Regions from separate parts of the Streptomyces sp. NPDC058985 genome, predicted to be linked through region 2. Evidence: riboswitches for the same ligand, from Rfam matches in the RefSeq annotation. Region 2 holds a riboswitch; the other holds the start of a gene.

Region 1 (4,408 bases), on a different contig from region 2:
CACGGCCGCGAGTCGGGCATCATCAAGCGCCTGCCGCACGGTGAGTTCATCGAGGTGCACGAGCCGCTCAGCCAGGAGCAGCTGCACACCCTCACCGCGCACGACCAGTACAAGCCCGCCGAGATCGGCCCGACGGTCGACGAGAACGGCGTCGAGCGCAAGGTGTCCCGCACCGAGAAGCTCCGCGCCAAGCTGAGCGAGTCGTACTACGGCGAGGAGTCGCAGATTCCGAAGCCGACCGTCGAGGAGTACAAGGAGATCACGAGCGGCCACGGCCACCACTGACCCTCCTGCGTCGCCACACCACGGTCGAAGGGCCCCGTCCGTTCCGCGGACGGGGCCCTTCGCCGTGCCCGGGGCTGGATAGGGTGGGACCACACTCCTTCTCCACGATCCACGACCATCAGGAGCGGCCATGAGCGCTGTGACCCCCGCTGGAGGCGACACCGCGGGCGGCCGCTCCTGGCCCGCCCTGCTGAACCGGCTGCTGGACGGCCACGACCTGTCCCAGGACGACACCGCGTGGGCGCTGGACGTGATCATGCGCGGCGAGGCGACCGACGCGCAGATCGCCGGCCTCGCGGTGGGCCTCAGGTTCAAGGGCGAGACCGTGGAGGAGATCTCCGGCCTGGTCCGCACCATGTACGCGCACGCCAACGTCATCGAGGTGCCGGGCGAGACGGTCGACATCGTCGGGACCGGGGGCGACGGTGCGAAGACGGTCAACATCTCCACCATGTCGGCGATCGTCGTGGCCGGCACCGGCGCGAAGGTCGTCAAGCACGGCAACCGCGCCGCCTCCTCGGCCTCCGGGGCCTCCGACGTCCTGGAGAAGCTCGGCGTCAATCTGGAACTGACGCCGCAGCGGGTCGCCGAGGTCGCCGACGAGGCCGGCATCACCTTCTGCTTCGCCGTGAAGTTCCACCCGGCGCTGCGCCACGTGGCCTCGGCGCGCGGCCAGCTCGGCATCCGCACGGTGTTCAACTTCCTGGGCCCGCTGACCAACCCCGCGAAGGTCAAGGCCCAGGCGATCGGCGTCGCCCACGCCCGGATGGCCCCGATCATCGCCGGTGTCTTCGCCGAGCGCGGCCACTCGTCCCTGGTCTTCCGGGGCGACGACGGCCTCGACGAGCTGACCACGACCGCCACCTCCCGGGTCTGGGTGGTGCGCGACGGCCGGGTGACCGAGGAGACCTTCGACCCGCGGGACGTCGGCCTCGACCTGGTGCCGGTCGAGGCCCTGCGCGGCGCCGACGCCTCCTACAACGCCGACGTGGCCCGGCGCCTGCTGAACGGCGAGACGGGCCCCGTGCGGGACGCCGTGCTGCTGAACTCGGCGGCCGCCCTGGTCGCCCTGGAAGGCGGCGAGGGCCCGCTGGCGGAGCGTATCCGGGCCGGCATGGACCTGGCGGCCGAGGCGATCGACTCGGGCGCCGCCAAACGCGCCCTGGACCGCTGGGTGGCCGCCAGCAACGCGTAGGCCCCACCGTGTGACGTGTGACGTGTGACGTGTGACGTGCGTCCCGCGATCCGGACTCGGGTTGCGGGACGCCGATCACTTCCCATAAGTTTTTCGACAGGTCATGAGTGACAGTCATGAGGCCCCGGCCGACTGTCCGGCAACCCTCCGTCCGTGGCGGGGTGCCCCGGGTGAAGACCAGGCCGTGGACAGCAAGGTTCACGGCAAGCGCGGACCCCTCGCGGAACCAGGGGTCCTGGGTCGTCCGAGGGAGTCTCCCGTGAACCAGCGAATGCGATAGGGCCGCAGAGCCCCGCCTCCGCACACCCTTTTCTTCTCTTTCACAGCGCCCTGCTCCGCGCTGGTCCTCACGGGAGTCCGCCATGTCCGTACCCACCGCTGTCGCCACCCCGCTGCCCGTCCTGGGCCGCGACGTCACCGTCCCGCTCGTCACCGGCGGCGAGGTCACCTACGCCGCGCTCGACTACGCCGCCAGCGCCCCCGCGCTCCAGCGGGTCTGGGACGACGTGGCGGCCTACGCCCCGTACTACGGCAGCGTGCACCGCGGGGCCGGGTACCTGTCGCAGCTGTCGACCGACCTGTTCGAGAACGCCCGCGCCACCGTCGCCGACTTCCTCGGCTGCCGCGAGGACGACCAGGTCGTGTTCACCCGGTCCACCACCGACTCCCTGAACCTGCTGGCCGGCGCGCTGCCGGCCGGCTGCCGGGTCTTCGTCTTCGAGACCGAGCACCACGCCTCGCTGCTGCCCTGGAGGGACGCGGACGTGACCTACCTCGACGCCCCCCGCACGCACGCCGAGGCCGTCGAGACGCTGGAGCGCGCCCTCGCCGCCCGTGAGCCGTACGGGCCCGCCCTGGTCTGCGTCACCGGTGCCTCCAACGTCACCGGCGAGCTGTGGCCGGTGCGCGAACTGGCCGCCGCCGCGCACGCGCACGGCGCCCGGATCGTGCTGGACGCCGCCCAGCTCGCCCCGCACCACCCGGTGAGCGTGCGCGACCTCGACGTCGACTGGGTCGCCTTCTCCGGGCACAAGCTGTACGCCCCGTTCGGCTCCGGTGTGCTGGCCGGACGGGCCGACTGGCTGCGCGAGGCCGAGCCGTACCTCGCCGGCGGCGGTGCCAGCCGCAGCGTCACCCGGCGCGCCGACGGCGGTGTGGACGTGCGCTGGCACGAGAGCGCCGCCCGGCACGAGGCCGGGTCGCCCAACGTCATCGGCGCCTACTCGATCGCCTCCGCCTGCAAGGCCCTCACCGAGGCCGGGTTCGGCTCGCTGGTCGCTCGCGAGGAGTACCTGATCGCCAAGGTGCGGGAGGGCCTCGCCGAGGTGCCCGAGGTGCGGATCCTCTCCCTCTTCGGCGACGACGCGCCCCGCGTGGGCGTGCTCTCCTTCGTCGTCGACGGCTGGAACAGCTCCCACTTCGCCGCCGCGCTCTCCGCCGAGTACGGCATCGGGGTGCGCGACGGCCTCTTCTGCGCCCACCCGCTGGTGCGCACCCTGCTCGGCGGCGAGCCCGGGGCGCAGGGCGAGTGCGGCGCCCCGGAGGCGGCGCCGGGGGAGAAGTCTCTCAACGCCATCCGCGTGAGCTTCGGCGCCGGCACCCCGGACGAGCACGTCGAGCGGTTCGTGCACGCCGTCAAGGAGCTGGTCAGCGACGGCGCCCGGTGGAGCTACCGCACCGAGGACGGCCGCTGCGTGCCCGACACCTCCGCCGCCCTGGGCAGCTCCGCCGCCTGAGCCGGCCGGCCCGGCAGCCGCGACCCCAGGAGAACCATCCGCAACGCCCGCTCCGTGGCGTCCGTCAGCAGCTCCGCGGCCTGCAGCAGCGCGTCCGCCAGGGCCATCGGCGCCGGCATGATCCCGTGGCAGGCGTCCACCCCCGGCACCTCGTGGGCGCCCTCGCCGAGCGTGCCGGCCAGGGCGAGGACGGGCCGGCCGTAGCGCTTGGCGCGCCGGGCGACCTCGGCCGGGACCTTGCCGCGCGGCGTCTGGTGGTCCAGGGCGCCCTCGGCGGTGAGCACCAGGTCGGCACGGGCGAGGCGGGCGTCCAGGTCCAGGTGGTCGAGCAGCACGTCGAAGCGGGGCAGCAGCCGGGCGCCGACCGCGGCCAGCCCGGCGCCGAGCCCACCGGAGGCACCGGTGCCGGGACCGCCCCGCAGGTCCGTGCCGACGACCCCGAGGTCGCGGGTGAGGACGCGCGCCCAGTTCTCCAGACCGGCCGACAACTGCTCCACCTGCGCGGGCGTCGCCCCCTTCTGCGGGCCGAACACCCGGGCCACCCCCCGCTCGCCGCACAGCACGTTGTACGGGTTGCAGGCGACGAGCAGCTCGGTGTCCTTCAGGCGGGTGTCCAGGCCGGAGGGGTCGACGCGGGCGAGCCGGACCAGCTCGCCTCCGCCGGGCGGCAGTTCGAACCCGTCCGCGTCCAGCAGCCGCGCCCCGAGCGCCTGGAGCGCACCCGCGCCCCCGTCCGAGGTACCGGAGTCGCCGCAGCCGACCAGGATCCGCCGTACCCCGGTGTCGAGCGCGGCACCGATCAGCTCGCCGACGCCGTACGTGGTCGTCGCGCCGGGGTCGCGCAGGGCGCGGGAGACCAGGGACAGACCCGCGACCGCGGCCATCTCCACCACCGCCGTGTCCCGGCCGCCGAGCAGCGCGAAGTGGGTGCCGACGGGTTCGCCGACCGGGCCGGTGGCGGCCAGCGCGACCAGCCGCCCGCCGGTCGCGGCGGCCAGCGCCACGGCCGTGCCCTCACCGCCGTCGACCAGCGGGATACGGTCGATCTCGGCGGCCGGCAGCACCCGGCGGACACCGGCCGCGATGGCGTCGGCGGCGGCCTGCGCGGACAGGGACTCCTTGAAGCCGCTGGGAGCGACGGCGACGCGGCCCAGCAGGGAGGGGGGTGAGGGCGCTGAGGACAGGGCGAACG
Region 2 (4,408 bases):
TTCTTCGAGGGTGCGGTAGCCGTCCATCTGAATCGCGCTGTAGTGGACGAAAACATCCGCACCACCGTCGACCGCGATGAAGCCGTACCCCTTCTCCGCGTTGAACCACTTGACGGTGCCCTGAGCCATGCCTAACTCCCCTATTACTGGCCCTTGCACAGATCCGCACTTCGCGGACCCGGGTCAGACCTCACCCCCCACGACTGGGGGCGTGCGCCGGAACGCGTCGACCGCGGCTGAATGTATCTGTCCAACTGCCGTCTGCAACAGGTCAATCGGACGAGAAATCTGGACGTACCGGGTCCGTAATATGACGAGCTTTCCCCTGAATGTGGGTCAAGTCGGGGCACACAAAAGTCACAAAAGCCGCGAAACACACCCACACTTTGGCTGCTTCTTGTCGGGCGGGCGGCAGGAATTCAAGGTTCCCGATGTCTTGATCGGGAGCGCGTTCCCCAACTCTACCGCGCTCAATCCAATGGAATTGCCCCCTCCGCTTCTCTCACGGAGGGGGCAATTCGATGAACTCTGCGTCACCGCGATTACCTGCGGTAACGAAAGGGCGGGTCAGCCGCCGGCGACCGCCGGGATGATGGAGACACCCGCGCCGTCCGGGGTCGCGGTCTCCAGGCCCTGCTCGAAGCGCACGTCGTCGTCGTTGACGTAGACGTTGACGAAGCGGCGCAGCTTGCCCTGGTCGTCCAGGACGCGGGCGGCGATGCCGGTGTGGTTCTTCTCCAGGTCGGAGATGACCTCACCCAGGTTGGCCCCCTGGGCGTCGACCTCGGCCTTGCCGCCGGTGTAGGTGCGCAGGATGGTGGGGATGCGGACGGTGACGCTCACTTGGACCTCCGGTCGGGATGACTTACCTAGGGGCGCGGGGAACTGCGCGACCAGCCCCCACCGCGCCCGCAGACGACGTACAAGCTGTCTTACGCGAGCCCGGCCTCGCGGAACGAATCCAGGTTGGGACGAATGGTCGCGGTCAGCCCGGTGCCGGCCACCGCGTCCAACGTCTTCAGACCGTCGCCGGTGTTGAGCACGACGGTGGTCAGCGAAGGGTCCAGCACACCGCTCTCGACCAGCTTCTTCGTCACCCCCACCGTCACACCACCGGCGGTCTCCGCGAAGATGCCCTCGGTCCGGGCGAGCAGCTTGATCGCGTCCACGACCTGCTCGTCGGTGACGTCCTCCACCGCGCCGCCGGTGCGGCGCGCGATGTCCAGGACGTAGGGGCCGTCGGCGGGGTTGCCGATGGCCAGCGACTTGGCGATGGTGTCCGGCTTCTGCGGGCGCACGACGTCGTGGCCGGCCTTGTACGCCGTGGACACCGGCGAGCAGCCCTCGGCCTGGGCGCCGAAGATCTTGTACGGCTTGTCCTCGACCAGACCGAGCTTGATCAGCTCCTGCAAGCCCTTGTCGATCTTCGTGAGCTGGGAGCCGGAGGCGATCGGGACGACGATCTGGTCCGGCAGCTTCCAGCCGAGCTGCTCGCAGATCTCGTACGCGAGGGTCTTGGAGCCCTCGGCGTAGTACGGCCGCAGGTTGACGTTGACGAAGCCCCAGCCCTCGCCGGCCGGGTCGCCGATCAGCTCGGAGCAGAAGCGGTTCACGTCGTCGTAGTTGCCCTGGATGCCGACCAGCTCACCGCCGTAGACGGCGGCCATGACGACCTTGCCCTGCTCCAGGTCGTGCGGGATGAACACGCAGGAGCGGAAGCCGGCCCGGGCCGCGGCGGCGCCGACGGCGCCGGCCAGGTTGCCGGTGGAGGAGCAGGAGAGGGTGGTGAAGCCGAAGGCGCGGGCGGCCTCCAGGGCCTGGGCGACGACGCGGTCCTTGAAGGAGTGCGTCGGGTTGCCGGAGTCGTCCTTGACGTAGAGACCGCCGGTGACGCCCAGCTCGCGGGCCAGGTTGTCGGCCTTGACCAGCTTGGTCCAACCCGGGTTGATGTTCGGCTTGTCGGCCACGTCGGCGGGGACGGGCAGCAGGGGGGCGTAGCGCCAGATGTTCGCGGGGCCCGCTTCGATCCGCTTGCGCAGCTCCTCGGTGTCGTAGGCCGAGAAGTCGTAGGCGATCTCCAGCGGGCCGAAACACTCCTGGCAGGCGAAGAGCGGGCCGAGGGGGACGCGGTGGCCGCACTCGCGGCAGCTCAGCGCGGCGGCGGGGCCGAGGTCGACGGTGGTGTCGGTGGCGCCCGGGGTGTTCGTGGGGGTTTCGGCAGTCTGCACAGCCATGGAGGCGAGGCCCTTTCTCCTCATCTTTCCCACGACGCATCTCGCCGTGAGACGGATTTGGCACCTTCCCTAGCCGGGAGCCTCGCCACGTCCGTGTGACAAGAACCGACTGGAGGGTTGCCGGGGCTTCATCGGGCCGTATCCCTCTGCCCCTCTGGATGAGCGGTATGAAGTTGTTGTCCTTCGCGGTACGCGCGGTGACCCCGGCATGCGGTGGTCCTGCGCGTTGTTCAAGACTGTAACCGAAGGCCAGGACGGTTGAGATAGTCGTCCGTACCGCGAGATGGATCACAACGGATCACGAAGGAGCCCTGGGACCGTGCTGGAAGAAGTCGGGCGCTGGCTGAGCGCGCGTTCCTGGTCCGCCGGGGACCGGCCGATCCGGCAGCTGCTGGCCGCCAAACAGGCCACCGGGCAGACGGTCAGCGTGGTGCTCCCCGCTCTCGACGAGGAGGCGACGGTCGGCGAGATCGTCACGGTGATCCGCCGCGAGCTGATGGACCGGGCTCCGCTCGTCGACGAGATCGTGGTCGTGGACTCCGGGTCGAGCGACCGTACGTCGGCGGTGGCCGCGACGGCGGGCGCGCGCGTCGTGCACCGCGACGCGATCCTGCCGCGGGTCCCGGCGGTGCCGGGAAAGGGCGAGGTGCTGTGGCGTTCGCTGCTGGTCACCGGCGGCGACATCGTCTGCTTCGTCGACGCCGACCTGCGCGAGTTCTCCGCCGACTTCGTCTCCGGGACCGTCGGCCCGCTGCTCACGGAACCGGACGTGCAGCTCGTCAAGGCGATGTACGACCGCCCCCTCGGCACCACCCCGGGCCAGGGCGGCCGGGTCACCGAGCTGGTGGCCCGCCCGTTGCTCAACCTGCACTGGCCGCTGCTGGCCGGCTTCGTGCAGCCGCTCGGCGGCGAGTACGCGGCCCGCCGCTCCCTGCTGGAACGGCTCCCCTTCCCCGTCGGCTACGGCGTCGAGCTGGGCATGCTGGTCGACGCCCTGCACCTGGTCGGCCTGGACGCCCTCGCCCAGGTCGACGTCGGCGTCCGCCGCCACCACCACCAGGACGGCCAGGCCCTGGGCCGCATGTCCGCCGCGATCTACCGCACCGCCCAGCTCCGCCTGGCCCGCGGCCACCTGGTCCGCCCGACCCTCACCCAGTTCGAACGCGGCCCCTCGGGCTTCGAGCCCCGCACCCACGCCGTGGACACGGAGGAACGGCCACCGATGAGGGAGATCGCGGAGTACGCGGCGCGGCGGGTGGCGTGATCGGCACCGCTGTGGTGTGCGACCACGTTTGAGTATTTCGGGGCCGGGCTAGGTTGAGGCGTATGGCTTCAAGCTTCGGTGCTGCTCAGGTGCTGGTCGCCTCCAATCGGGGGCCGGTCTCGTACGAGGTGCGTGAGGACGGGTCGCTGCACGCGAAACGCGGGGGCGGCGGCCTGGTCTCCGGGCTGTCGTCGATCGGCCCGGACGCGGGGGCGCTGTGGGTGTGCTCGGCGCTCGGCGACGGCGACCGCGAGGCGGTGCGGCGCGGGGTCGGCGAGGAAGGCGTGCGGATGCTGGACGTGCCGGCGGACGTGCACGCCGACGCGTACAACGGGATCGCCAACTCGGTGCTGTGGTTCGTGCACCACATGCTGTACCAGACGCCCGTGGAGCCGGTCTTCGACGCGGAGTTCCGGCGGCAGTGGGCCTCCTACGAGGCGTACAACCGGGCCTTCGCCGAGGCGCTGGCCGAGGAGGCCGCCGAGGGCGCGGTCGCGATCGTGCAGGACTACCACCTGACGCTGGTGCCGGGCATGCTGCGCGAGCTGCGGCCGGACCTCAGGATCGGTCACTTCTCGCACACGCCGTGGGCGCCGCTCGACTACTTCCGGCTGCTGCCGGACGACATCGCCGAGCAGGTGCTGCGCGGCATGCTCGGCGCCGACCGGCTCGGGTTCCTCACCCGGCGCTGGGCCGACGCGTTCACCGCCTGCTGCGACGCCCTGGTGGGCGGGCTCGGCGGTACGGAGACCGGTGTGCACGGGCTCGGGGCGGACGCGGACTTCCTGCGGAAGCGGTCGCACGAGGCGGACGTGGACGAACGGATGGCGGCCTTGCGGGAAGAGATCGGCGAGGGCCGCCGCACGATCGTGCGGGTGGACCGGACCGAGCTGTCGAAGAACATCGTGCG

What was found. Region 2 has a riboswitch for S-adenosylmethionine ahead of thrC (threonine synthase). Riboswitches for the same ligand answer to the same signal wherever they lie in the genome.
Region 1: another riboswitch for S-adenosylmethionine. It lies ahead of ACFW01_RS25670 (aminotransferase class V-fold PLP-dependent enzyme); the one in region 2 lies ahead of thrC (threonine synthase).

Annotation. Positions count from the first base shown of each region.
Region 1 covers NZ_JBHYJX010000033.1:13,804-18,211, forward strand. Annotated here, with positions in the region: gene ACFW01_RS25660 (cytochrome bc complex cytochrome b subunit) at 1-285, shown strand, start outside; gene trpD (anthranilate phosphoribosyltransferase) at 416-1,480, shown strand; SAM riboswitch class IV at 1,580-1,696, shown strand; gene ACFW01_RS25670 (aminotransferase class V-fold PLP-dependent enzyme) at 1,843-3,216, shown strand; gene ACFW01_RS25675 (glycerate kinase) at 3,150-4,408, opposite strand, start outside.
Region 2 covers NZ_JBHYJX010000004.1:229,613-234,020, forward strand. Annotated here, with positions in the region: gene ACFW01_RS05415 (cold-shock protein) at 1-129, opposite strand, end outside; gene ACFW01_RS05420 (MoaD/ThiS family protein) at 568-843, opposite strand; gene thrC (threonine synthase) at 933-2,234, opposite strand; SAM riboswitch class I at 2,252-2,399, opposite strand; gene ACFW01_RS05430 (glucosyl-3-phosphoglycerate synthase) at 2,554-3,498, shown strand; gene ACFW01_RS05435 (trehalose-6-phosphate synthase) at 3,561-4,408, shown strand, end outside.